DNA from 2 places in the Streptomyces sp. NPDC002825 genome. Region 2 is predicted to be linked to the other one. Evidence: riboswitches for the same ligand, from Rfam matches in the RefSeq annotation. Region 2 holds a riboswitch; the other holds the start of a gene.
The links. Region 2 has a riboswitch for S-adenosylmethionine ahead of ABT041_RS07500 (aminotransferase class V-fold PLP-dependent enzyme). Riboswitches for the same ligand answer to the same signal wherever they lie in the genome.
Positions count from the first base shown of each region.

Region 1: it holds a riboswitch for S-adenosylmethionine, as region 2 does, so the genes downstream of both, thrC (threonine synthase) here and ABT041_RS07500 (aminotransferase class V-fold PLP-dependent enzyme) in region 2, are expected to answer to the same signal.

Region 1 covers NZ_JBEOVH010000004.1:38,743-42,916, reverse strand. The annotation lists gene ABT041_RS06860 (alpha,alpha-trehalose-phosphate synthase (UDP-forming)) at 1-322, opposite strand, end outside; gene ABT041_RS06855 (hypothetical protein) at 405-842, opposite strand; gene ABT041_RS06850 (glucosyl-3-phosphoglycerate synthase) at 881-1,849, opposite strand; SAM riboswitch class I at 1,999-2,145, shown strand; gene thrC (threonine synthase) at 2,139-3,446, shown strand; gene ABT041_RS06840 (MoaD/ThiS family protein) at 3,461-3,739, shown strand; gene ABT041_RS06835 (cold-shock protein) at 4,149-4,174, shown strand, end outside.
Region 2 covers NZ_JBEOVH010000004.1:169,206-173,379, reverse strand. The annotation lists gene ABT041_RS07510 (rhomboid family intramembrane serine protease) at 133-867, shown strand; gene ABT041_RS07505 (Lrp/AsnC family transcriptional regulator) at 864-1,145, shown strand; gene ABT041_RS07500 (aminotransferase class V-fold PLP-dependent enzyme) at 1,217-2,611, opposite strand; SAM riboswitch class IV at 2,795-2,910, opposite strand; gene trpD (anthranilate phosphoribosyltransferase) at 2,986-4,050, opposite strand.

The sequences.
Region 1 (4,174 bases), 130 kb from region 2:
CGTCGAAGACCGGCTCGCGCGGGATGTCGTACAGGTGGTGGTGGAGGAACCACAGCACCGAGTTCGCGATGCCGTTGTACGCGTCGGCGTAGATCCCCGGATCGATGTCCAGCATGCGCACGCCCGGCTCCGCCGTCCCGCGCCGCACCGCCTCCCGGTCGCCCTCGCCGAGCGCCGCGCAGACCCAGAGGCTCTCCTGGGAGTCGATGGTGCTCAGGGCCGACGCCAGGCCGCCGCCGCCCTTGCGGGCGTCCAGCGAACCGTCCTCGCCCAGCGCGTACGAGACCGGGCCCCGGTTGGATGCCACCAGCACAGTTGCCATGTGGCGAACCTAGCCCGTCCCGTAAACGCTCAAACGTACGTATACGAGACGAGCTGATTCGGCCACGAGGAGTTGCCGCAGGTCAGTCGCGTCGGCCGCGCATCGCCGCCTTCGCCACCAGGCCGGTCGCCGCCAGGGCCACCGCCAGCGCCCCGAGCAGCCACAGCCGCTCGCCGCTGCGCCCGGTCTCGGCCGTGGAGCCGGCGTGACCGCCCCGGGGCCCGGGGGTCGGGGGTGCGGGTCTGTTGCGGAGCACGAAGGTGTTGTTGTCGTCCGAGCCCTGGCCGGAGGCCGCGGTCGCGCAGCGGGCCGCCAGGTCCGCCGGGGCGGTCGGACAGCCCATGACCGTGTTGCCGATCGTCGTGAAGTCGCCGTACGGCGACTCGTCGTACCGCTTGCCGAAGGGCTCGACCACGTCCGCGGCGGCCGGACCGGCCGCCGTGAACGCGAGCGAGCCCGCGACGAGCCCGGCGGCCGCGAGCACTCTCCCGAGCCCGAGGTGAAGGTGCGTGAAGCGCATAAAAGGGCAATTTATGCAAAGCGGATCATTGCGGGGCGTTACGCCACGCGGCGGTGCGCGTACTCCGCGATCTCCACCATCGGCGGCCGCTCCTCCGTGTCCACCGCGTACGTCCGCGGCTCGAAGCCCTTCTCGCCCCGCTCGAACTGCGTCAGCCGCGGCCGCACCAGATGGCCCCGCGAGAGCCGCAGCTGCGCCGTCCGGTAGATCGCCGCCGCCATCCGGCCGAGCGCCTGCCCGTCCTGGTGCCGGTGCTTGCGCACCCCCACGTCCACCTGCGCGAGCGCGTCCAGGCCCACCGTGTGCAGGGCGTCCACCAGCAGCCCCAGCTCCACCCCGTAACCGACCGGGAAGGGGAGCCGTTCGAGCAGCGAGCGCCGCGCCGCGTACTCGCCGCCCAGCGGCTGCACGAAACCGGCGAGCAGGGGCCAGTGGAGGTTCAGGAGCGGGCGCGCCACCAGCTCCGTCACCCGGCCGCCCTGACCGGGAGCCTTGCCGGAGGCGAGCCCATCGAATTCCGTGCCGAACGGGCGGTCGTACATCGCCTTCACGAAGTCCACGTCCGGGTCCGTGAGCAGCGGCCCCACGATCCCCGTCACGAAGTCCGCCGAGAAGTCCCGCAGGTCCGCGTCCACGAAGCAGACCACGTCCCCGCTCGTCGCCATCAGCGACCGCCAGAGCACCTCGCCCTTGCCGGGCACGGCCGGTATGCGGGGGAGTATCGCGTCCCGCGCGACCACCCGCGCGCCGGCCGCCGCCGCCACCTCCGCCGTACGGTCCGTGGAGCCCGAGTCGATCACCACCAGCTCGTCCACGAGGGGCACGGACTCGGTCATCAGCTCGCGCCGGATCACGGAGACGATGTCCCCGACCGTCGCCTCCTCGTTCAGCGCGGGCAGGACGACGCTGACCGTCGTCCCCCGCTTGGCGGCGAGGATCCGCTCCAGCGGCCGGTCCGCCACGGACCAGGACCGCCGGCCCAGCCAGCGCTCCACCTCTTCCAGCACATGATCTCCATCTCGCGGTTCGGACGGCCGGTTCAAGCGTCCGGGCCTTCGGTTACAGTCTTGAACAACGCGGATGCCCGATGCACGTCGGGGTGCCGCCCGCGTCGGAGTGCAGGAACGAAAGTCCACCGCGCTTCACAATCGAATACCGCTCATCCAGAGGGGCAGAGGGAAACGGCCCGTTGAAGCCCCGGCAACCCTCCAGTCGGTTTGTCTCGTCCTCCAGCGAGGTCCCCGGCTAGGGAAGGTGCCAAATCCGTCTCATGACGAAAATTTCGTCATGGGAAAGATGAGGAGAAAGGGCCTCGCCTCCATGGCTGTTCAGACCGTCGCACCCACCACCGTCGACCTCGGTCCCGCGTCCGGGCTTTCCTGTCGCGAATGTGGTGAAGTCTTCCCGCTCGGCCCGATCTTCGCCTGCGAACTCTGTTTCGGACCGCTCGAAGTCGCGTACGACCTTCCCACCGGTGACCCCGAGGCGCTGCGCAAGCAGATCGAGGCCGGCCCCGCCAACATCTGGCGCTACGCCCCCCTCCTGCCCGTCCCGTCCGACGTCGCCGAGAAGCCCAACCTGAACCCCGGCTGGACCAAGCTCGTCCAGGCCGACAACCTCGCCGCCGCGATCGGCGTCGAGCCCGGCAAGCTCTTCGTCAAGGACGACTCCGGCAACCCGACCCACTCCTTCAAGGACCGGGTCGTCGCCCAGGCCCTCGAAGCCGCCCGCGCCTTCGGCTTCACCACCCTCTCCTGCTCCTCCACCGGCAACCTGGCCGGCGCCGTCGGCGCCGCCGCCGCCCGCGCCGGCTTCCGCTCCTGCGTGTTCATCCCGCACGACCTGGAGCAGGGCAAGGTCGTCATGGCCGGTGTCTACGGCGGTGACCTCGTCGCCATCGAGGGCAACTACGACGACGTCAACCGCTTCTGCTCGGAGCTCATCGGCGACCCGCTCGGCGAGGGCTGGGGCTTCGTGAACGTCAACCTCCGCCCGTACTACGGCGAGGGCTCCAAGACGCTCGCGTACGAGATCTGCGAGCAGCTCGGCTGGGTCGTCCCCGACCAGCTCGTCATCCCGATCGCCTCCGGCTCCCAGCTCACCAAGATCGACAAGGGTCTCCAGGAGCTCATCAAGCTGGGCCTCGTCGAGGACAAGCCGTACAAGATCTTCGGCGCCCAGGCCGAGGGCTGCTCCCCGGTGTCGGCGGCCTTCAAGGCCGGCCACGACGTCGTACGGCCCCAGAAGCCGAACACCATCGCCAAGTCCCTCGCCATCGGCAACCCGGCCGACGGCCCCTACGTCCTCGACATCGCCCGCCGGACCGGCGGCGCCGTGGAGGACGTCAACGACGAGCAGGTCGTCGACGCCATCAAGCTCCTCGCGCAGACCGAGGGCGTCTTCGCCGAGACCGCGGGCGGCGTGACCGTCGGCGTCACGAAGAAGCTCGTCGAGGCCGGTCTCATCGACCCGAGCCTCACCACCGTCGTCCTCAACACCGGCGACGGACTCAAGACCCTGGACGCGGTGGCCGACACCTCTCAGGCGACCGCCACCATCCGCCCGAGCCTGGACGCGTTCCGCGACGCCGGCCTGGCGCTCTGAAAGGTAACGAACACATGGCCGTGAACGTCCGCATCCCCACCATCCTCCGCACCTACACGGGCGGCCAGGCCGAGGTCCAGGCCGAGGGCGCGACCCTCGCCGAGGTCATCGCGGACCTGGAGAAGAACCACACCGGCATCGCCGCCCGCGTCCTGGACGACCAGGGCAAGCTGCGCCGCTTCGTCAACGTGTACGTCAACGACGACGACGTGCGCTTCGAGCAGGGCCTGGAGACGGCCACCCCGGCCGGTGCGGGCGTCTCGATCATTCCCGCCGTCGCCGGCGGTTGCTGATCTCCGGCTGATCTCCGGCCGAGGTCTACCAGTCAGTACGAATTGCCCCTTCCGCGCGATAAGCGGAAGGGGCAATTCTGCATGGTTGAGCGCGGTAGAGTTGGGGAAGTCCCCTCCGCTGCTCATGCCAAGCGCATATGAGAATGCGTCCCCGCACGACAAGAAGCAGCCAAAGTGTGTGCGCGTTGTGTACCTTCTGCGCGCTTTGCCGGGCCCGACTTGCCCCGTCATCCAGGGGATTATCCCCAATTCCCCTTTCCAGGACGCCCAGAATTCTCGGTCGAATGACCTGTTGCAGAGGGCAGTTGGGCAGATACATTCAGCCGCGGTCGACGCGTTCCGGCGCAGGGTCTGACCCGGGTCCGCGAAGTGCGGTCCCGCGCAAGGGCCAGTAATAGGGGAGTTAGGCATGGCTCAGGGCACCGTCAAGTGGTT
Region 2 (4,174 bases):
GGTGCCAGGTGCGGGTGCCGCGGTGCGCCGTCGAACTGCGGTGGTGTGCCCGTAACCCTACGGCCTCACGGCCGGGCAGGGGCACGGCGAGGCACTCTGTCCACTTCGGCCCCGGTACGCCATGATCTGTCCATGATCGACTGGCGAGGCGCGGTCCTCGGTGCCTGGCGGGGCACCCGCGGCGGACCCACGGTGACCTACGGACTGATCGCCGCCTGCTGCCTGCTCTTCGTCATCAGTCCGGTCTCCGGGATCAACCCCGGGTACGGCACGGGCGACGAGCTGCTGGCCGCCCAGGGCGCCTACTTCCGCCGCTGGGGCGTCGTCCCCGCCGACCTGACCGGCGGCGACCCGCGCGCCCTGCTCACCCCGCTGACCGCGCTCTTCGTCCACGGCAGCTGGCTCCATCTGCTGGGCAACATGCTCTTCCTGTACGTCTTCGGCGCGATGGCCGAGGAGCGCATGGGCGCCGTCGAGTTCTGCCTCTTCTACCTGGGGACCGGCTACATCGCCCTGTCCGGGTACGCGCTGGCCCACGCGGACAGCGAGCAGACCCTGGTCGGGGCGTCCGGGGCGATCTCCGCGGTGCTCGGGGCCTTCCTCTTCCTCTTCCCCCGCTCCCGGGTCACCAGCCTCTTCCCCTTCCTCTTCTTCCTGCCGCTGCGCTTCCCCGCCTGGATCGTGCTGATCTTCTGGTTCACGCTCCAGTGGCTGGCCGCCCGGGAGGCGGGCGCGGGGCCCGGCGTCGCCTATCTGGCCCATGTCGTGGGCTTCTCCGTCGGCTTCCTCTACGCCTGGGTGCGCTTCCGCGGTGGGGATAGAGTGAAAGCCCAAGCCGCGGCGACCGAGGGAGAAAGCCAGCCGTGATCACCGCGATCGTGCTCATCAAGACCAGCGTGGACCGCATCCCCGAGATCGCCGAGTCGATCGCCGCGCTCGACAGCGTCAGCGAGGTCTTCTCGGTCACCGGTACGTACGACCTGATCGCCATGGTCCGGGTGCCGCGCCACGACGACCTGGCGGACGTGATCCCCGGCCGGATCAGCAAGATCCCGGGCGTCGAGGCCACGGACACGCACGTCGCCTTCCGGACCTACTCCCAGCACGACCTGGAGGCGGCCTTCGCCATCGGTCTGGAGTCCTGACACGGGGCACGCGGCACGACCGAAGGGGGCCTCCCGACCGGGAGGCCCCCTTCACCCGTACGAGTGAGCAATCAGCCACGGTCCGGGACGCAGCGGCCGTCCTCGGTGCGGTACTTCCACTGCGCGCCGTCCCGGACGAGCTCCTTCACGGCGCCGACGAACCGGTCCACGTGCTCGTCCGGCGTACCGGCGCCGAAGCTCACCCGGATGGCGTTGAGGGACCTCTCGCCCGGGTTCGCCTCGGGGGCGCCGCACTCGCCCGGGTCCTGCGGGTCGCTGCCGAGCAGGGTGCGCACCAGCGGGTGGGCGCAGAACAGGCCGTCGCGGACGCCGATGCCGTACTCGGCGGAGAGCGCGGCGGCGAAGTGGGAGCTGTTCCAGCCGTCCACGACGAAGGAGATGACGCCCACGCGGGACGCGTCGTCGCCGAAGAGCGAGAGCACCCGCACCTCGGGCACGTCGGCCAGTCCCTCGCGGACCTTGGCGATGAGGTGCTGCTCGCGGGCGACGAGGGAGTCGAAGCCGGCCTCGGTGAGCGCCTTGCAGGCGGAGGCGATCGAGTAGACGCCGATGACGTTCGGCGAACCGGCTTCGTGCCGGGCCGCGGTGGTGTGCCACTCCACGTCCACACCACCATCGGCCCGACGGGCTACCTTGCGGGACGCTCCACCGCCCGCGAGGTAGGGCTCGGAATCCTGCAGCCAGTCGGCGCGGCCGGCGAGCACGCCGGAGCCGAAGGGCGCGTACAGCTTGTGCCCGGAGAAGGCGACCCAGTCCACGTCCAACTCCCGTACGGAGACCGGGTGGTGGGGCGCCAGCTGGGCGGCGTCGAGCACGATCCGGGCGCCGTGCGCGTGCGCGGCGGCGGCCAGTTCCTTCACCGGCCACAGCTCGCCGGTGACGTTGGAGGCGCCGGTCACGCAGACCAGGGCGGGGCCAATGGGGTCGCGGTCGGCGAGGGCGCGCTCCAGGGTCTCGACGGCCTGCTCCGGGGTGCGCGGCGCGTTGAGGTAGGTGACGCGGGCGTCCCTCCAGGGCAGCAGGGAGGCGTGGTGCTCGGTCTCGAAGACGAAGACCTGGCAGCCGGCCGGGACGGCGGCGGCGAGCAGGTTGAGCGAGTCGGTGGTGGAGCGGGTGAAGACGACCTGGTCGTCGGGGCGGCAGTCGAGGAACTCGGCGACGGTGACGCGGCTGTTCTCGAAGAGGTCGGTGGAGAGCTGGGAGAGGTAGCCGGCGCCGCGGTGGACGCTGCCGTAGTACGGGGCGTACGCGGCGACGTCGTCCCACACGCGCTGGAGGGCGGGGGCGCTGGCCGCGTAGTCGAGGGCCGCGTAGGTCACTTCGCCGCCGGTGACGAGCGGGACGGTGACGTCCCGGCCGAGAACCGGCAGCGGGGCGGCGCAGCAGGGGTCGGCGGACTCGGCGGCGGAGGTGTCGACGGTGGCGGCGTTCGGGCGTGCGGACATGACGGTGTCTCCCGGCATAAAAAGGGCGCGAAAAGGCGTGAAAGGGCCCGCAGGGCAGCGCACAGACGGGTGCCGCGTACGGGTGTGAGGGTGGAGAGAAGGGGCCGGAAGGGCCCTAACGCATTCGCTTGCTCACGAGACACCGCTCCCTAGAGGACCAAGGACCCCAGGGTGGCGCGCAGGGGTCCGCGCTTGCCGCAGGCTTCTGCCGTACGACCTGGTCTTCACCCGGGGCACCCCGCCACGGACGGAGGGTTGCCGGACAGCCAGCCGGGGCTTGAGGGCTGTCACTCATGACCTGGTACAGAACGTAGTTCAGCTGATCGACGACGCGCAACCCCGTCCGTATGCCGGACGGGGCCGCGCGGGGCGCCTCAGCGGTGGGTGGCGGCGATCCACCGCTCCAGGGACCGCTGGGCCGCGCCGGAGTCGATCGCCTCGGCCCCCTTCGCGATGCCCGCGGCCAGTTGCTCCGCGAGGGTGCCCGTGCCGGGGTCCAGGGCGGTGAGCGCCGCGGCCGCGTTGAGCAGCACCGCGTCCCGTACCGGACCGGTCTCCCCCGCGAGCAGCCGGCGGGCGACGTCGGCGTTGTACGAGGCGTCCTCGCCGCGCAGCGCCTCCAGGGGCACGAGGTCGATGCCGACGTCCCGCGGGTCGAAGCGCTCCTCGGTGACGCCGCCGTCCCGGACCACCCAGACCCGGGAGGTGGAGGTGGTGGTCAGCTCGTCCAGGCCGTCGTCGCCGCGGAAGACGAGGGCGGAGTTGCCGCGCTCGGCGAAGACCCCGGCGACGACCGGCGCCATGCGCGGGTCGGCGACGCCGACGGCCTGGGCCCGCACCTTGGCCGGGTTGGTCAGCGGGCCGAGGACGTTGAAGGTGGTCCGGATGCCCAGCTGGCCGCGGGCAGCGGCGACGTGCCGCAGCGAGGGGTGGAACTTGATCGCGAAGCAGAGGGTGATGCCCGCCTCGTCGGCGACCTCGGCGACCCGCTGCGGGGTCAGGTTCAGGTTGACGCCGAGCTTCTCCAGGACGTCGGAGGAGCCGGAGGCGGAGGACGCGGCGCGGTTGCCGTGCTTGACGACCTTGGCGCCGGTCCCGGCGACGACGATCGACGCCATCGTGGAGATGTTCACCGTCTTGGCGCCGTCGCCGCCGGTGCCGACGATGTCGACGGTCCGGCCCGGCACCTCGATGACGTTGGCGTGCTCGTACATGGTCCGGACGAGGCCGGCGATCTCCTGCACGGTCTCGCCCTTGGCGCGCAGGGCCACCATGAAGCCGGCGATCTGCGCGTCGGTCGCCTCACCGCTCATGATCAGGTCCATCGCCCAGGCCGTGTCGTCGGCGGTGAGGTCGTGGCCGTCGAGGAGCCCGTTCAGCAGGACGGGCCAGGAGCGGCCCGCCGACGTAGGTCCTCCAGCGGGGGTCGCAGCGCTCATGGCAGCTCCTGTGATGATCACGTGACGGATACGGTTCCACCCTATCGACCTCCGGGGACGGCAAAGAGCCCCGTCCATCGAATGGACGGGGCTCTCGCCGTGGCGACACCTACATGGTCAGGTG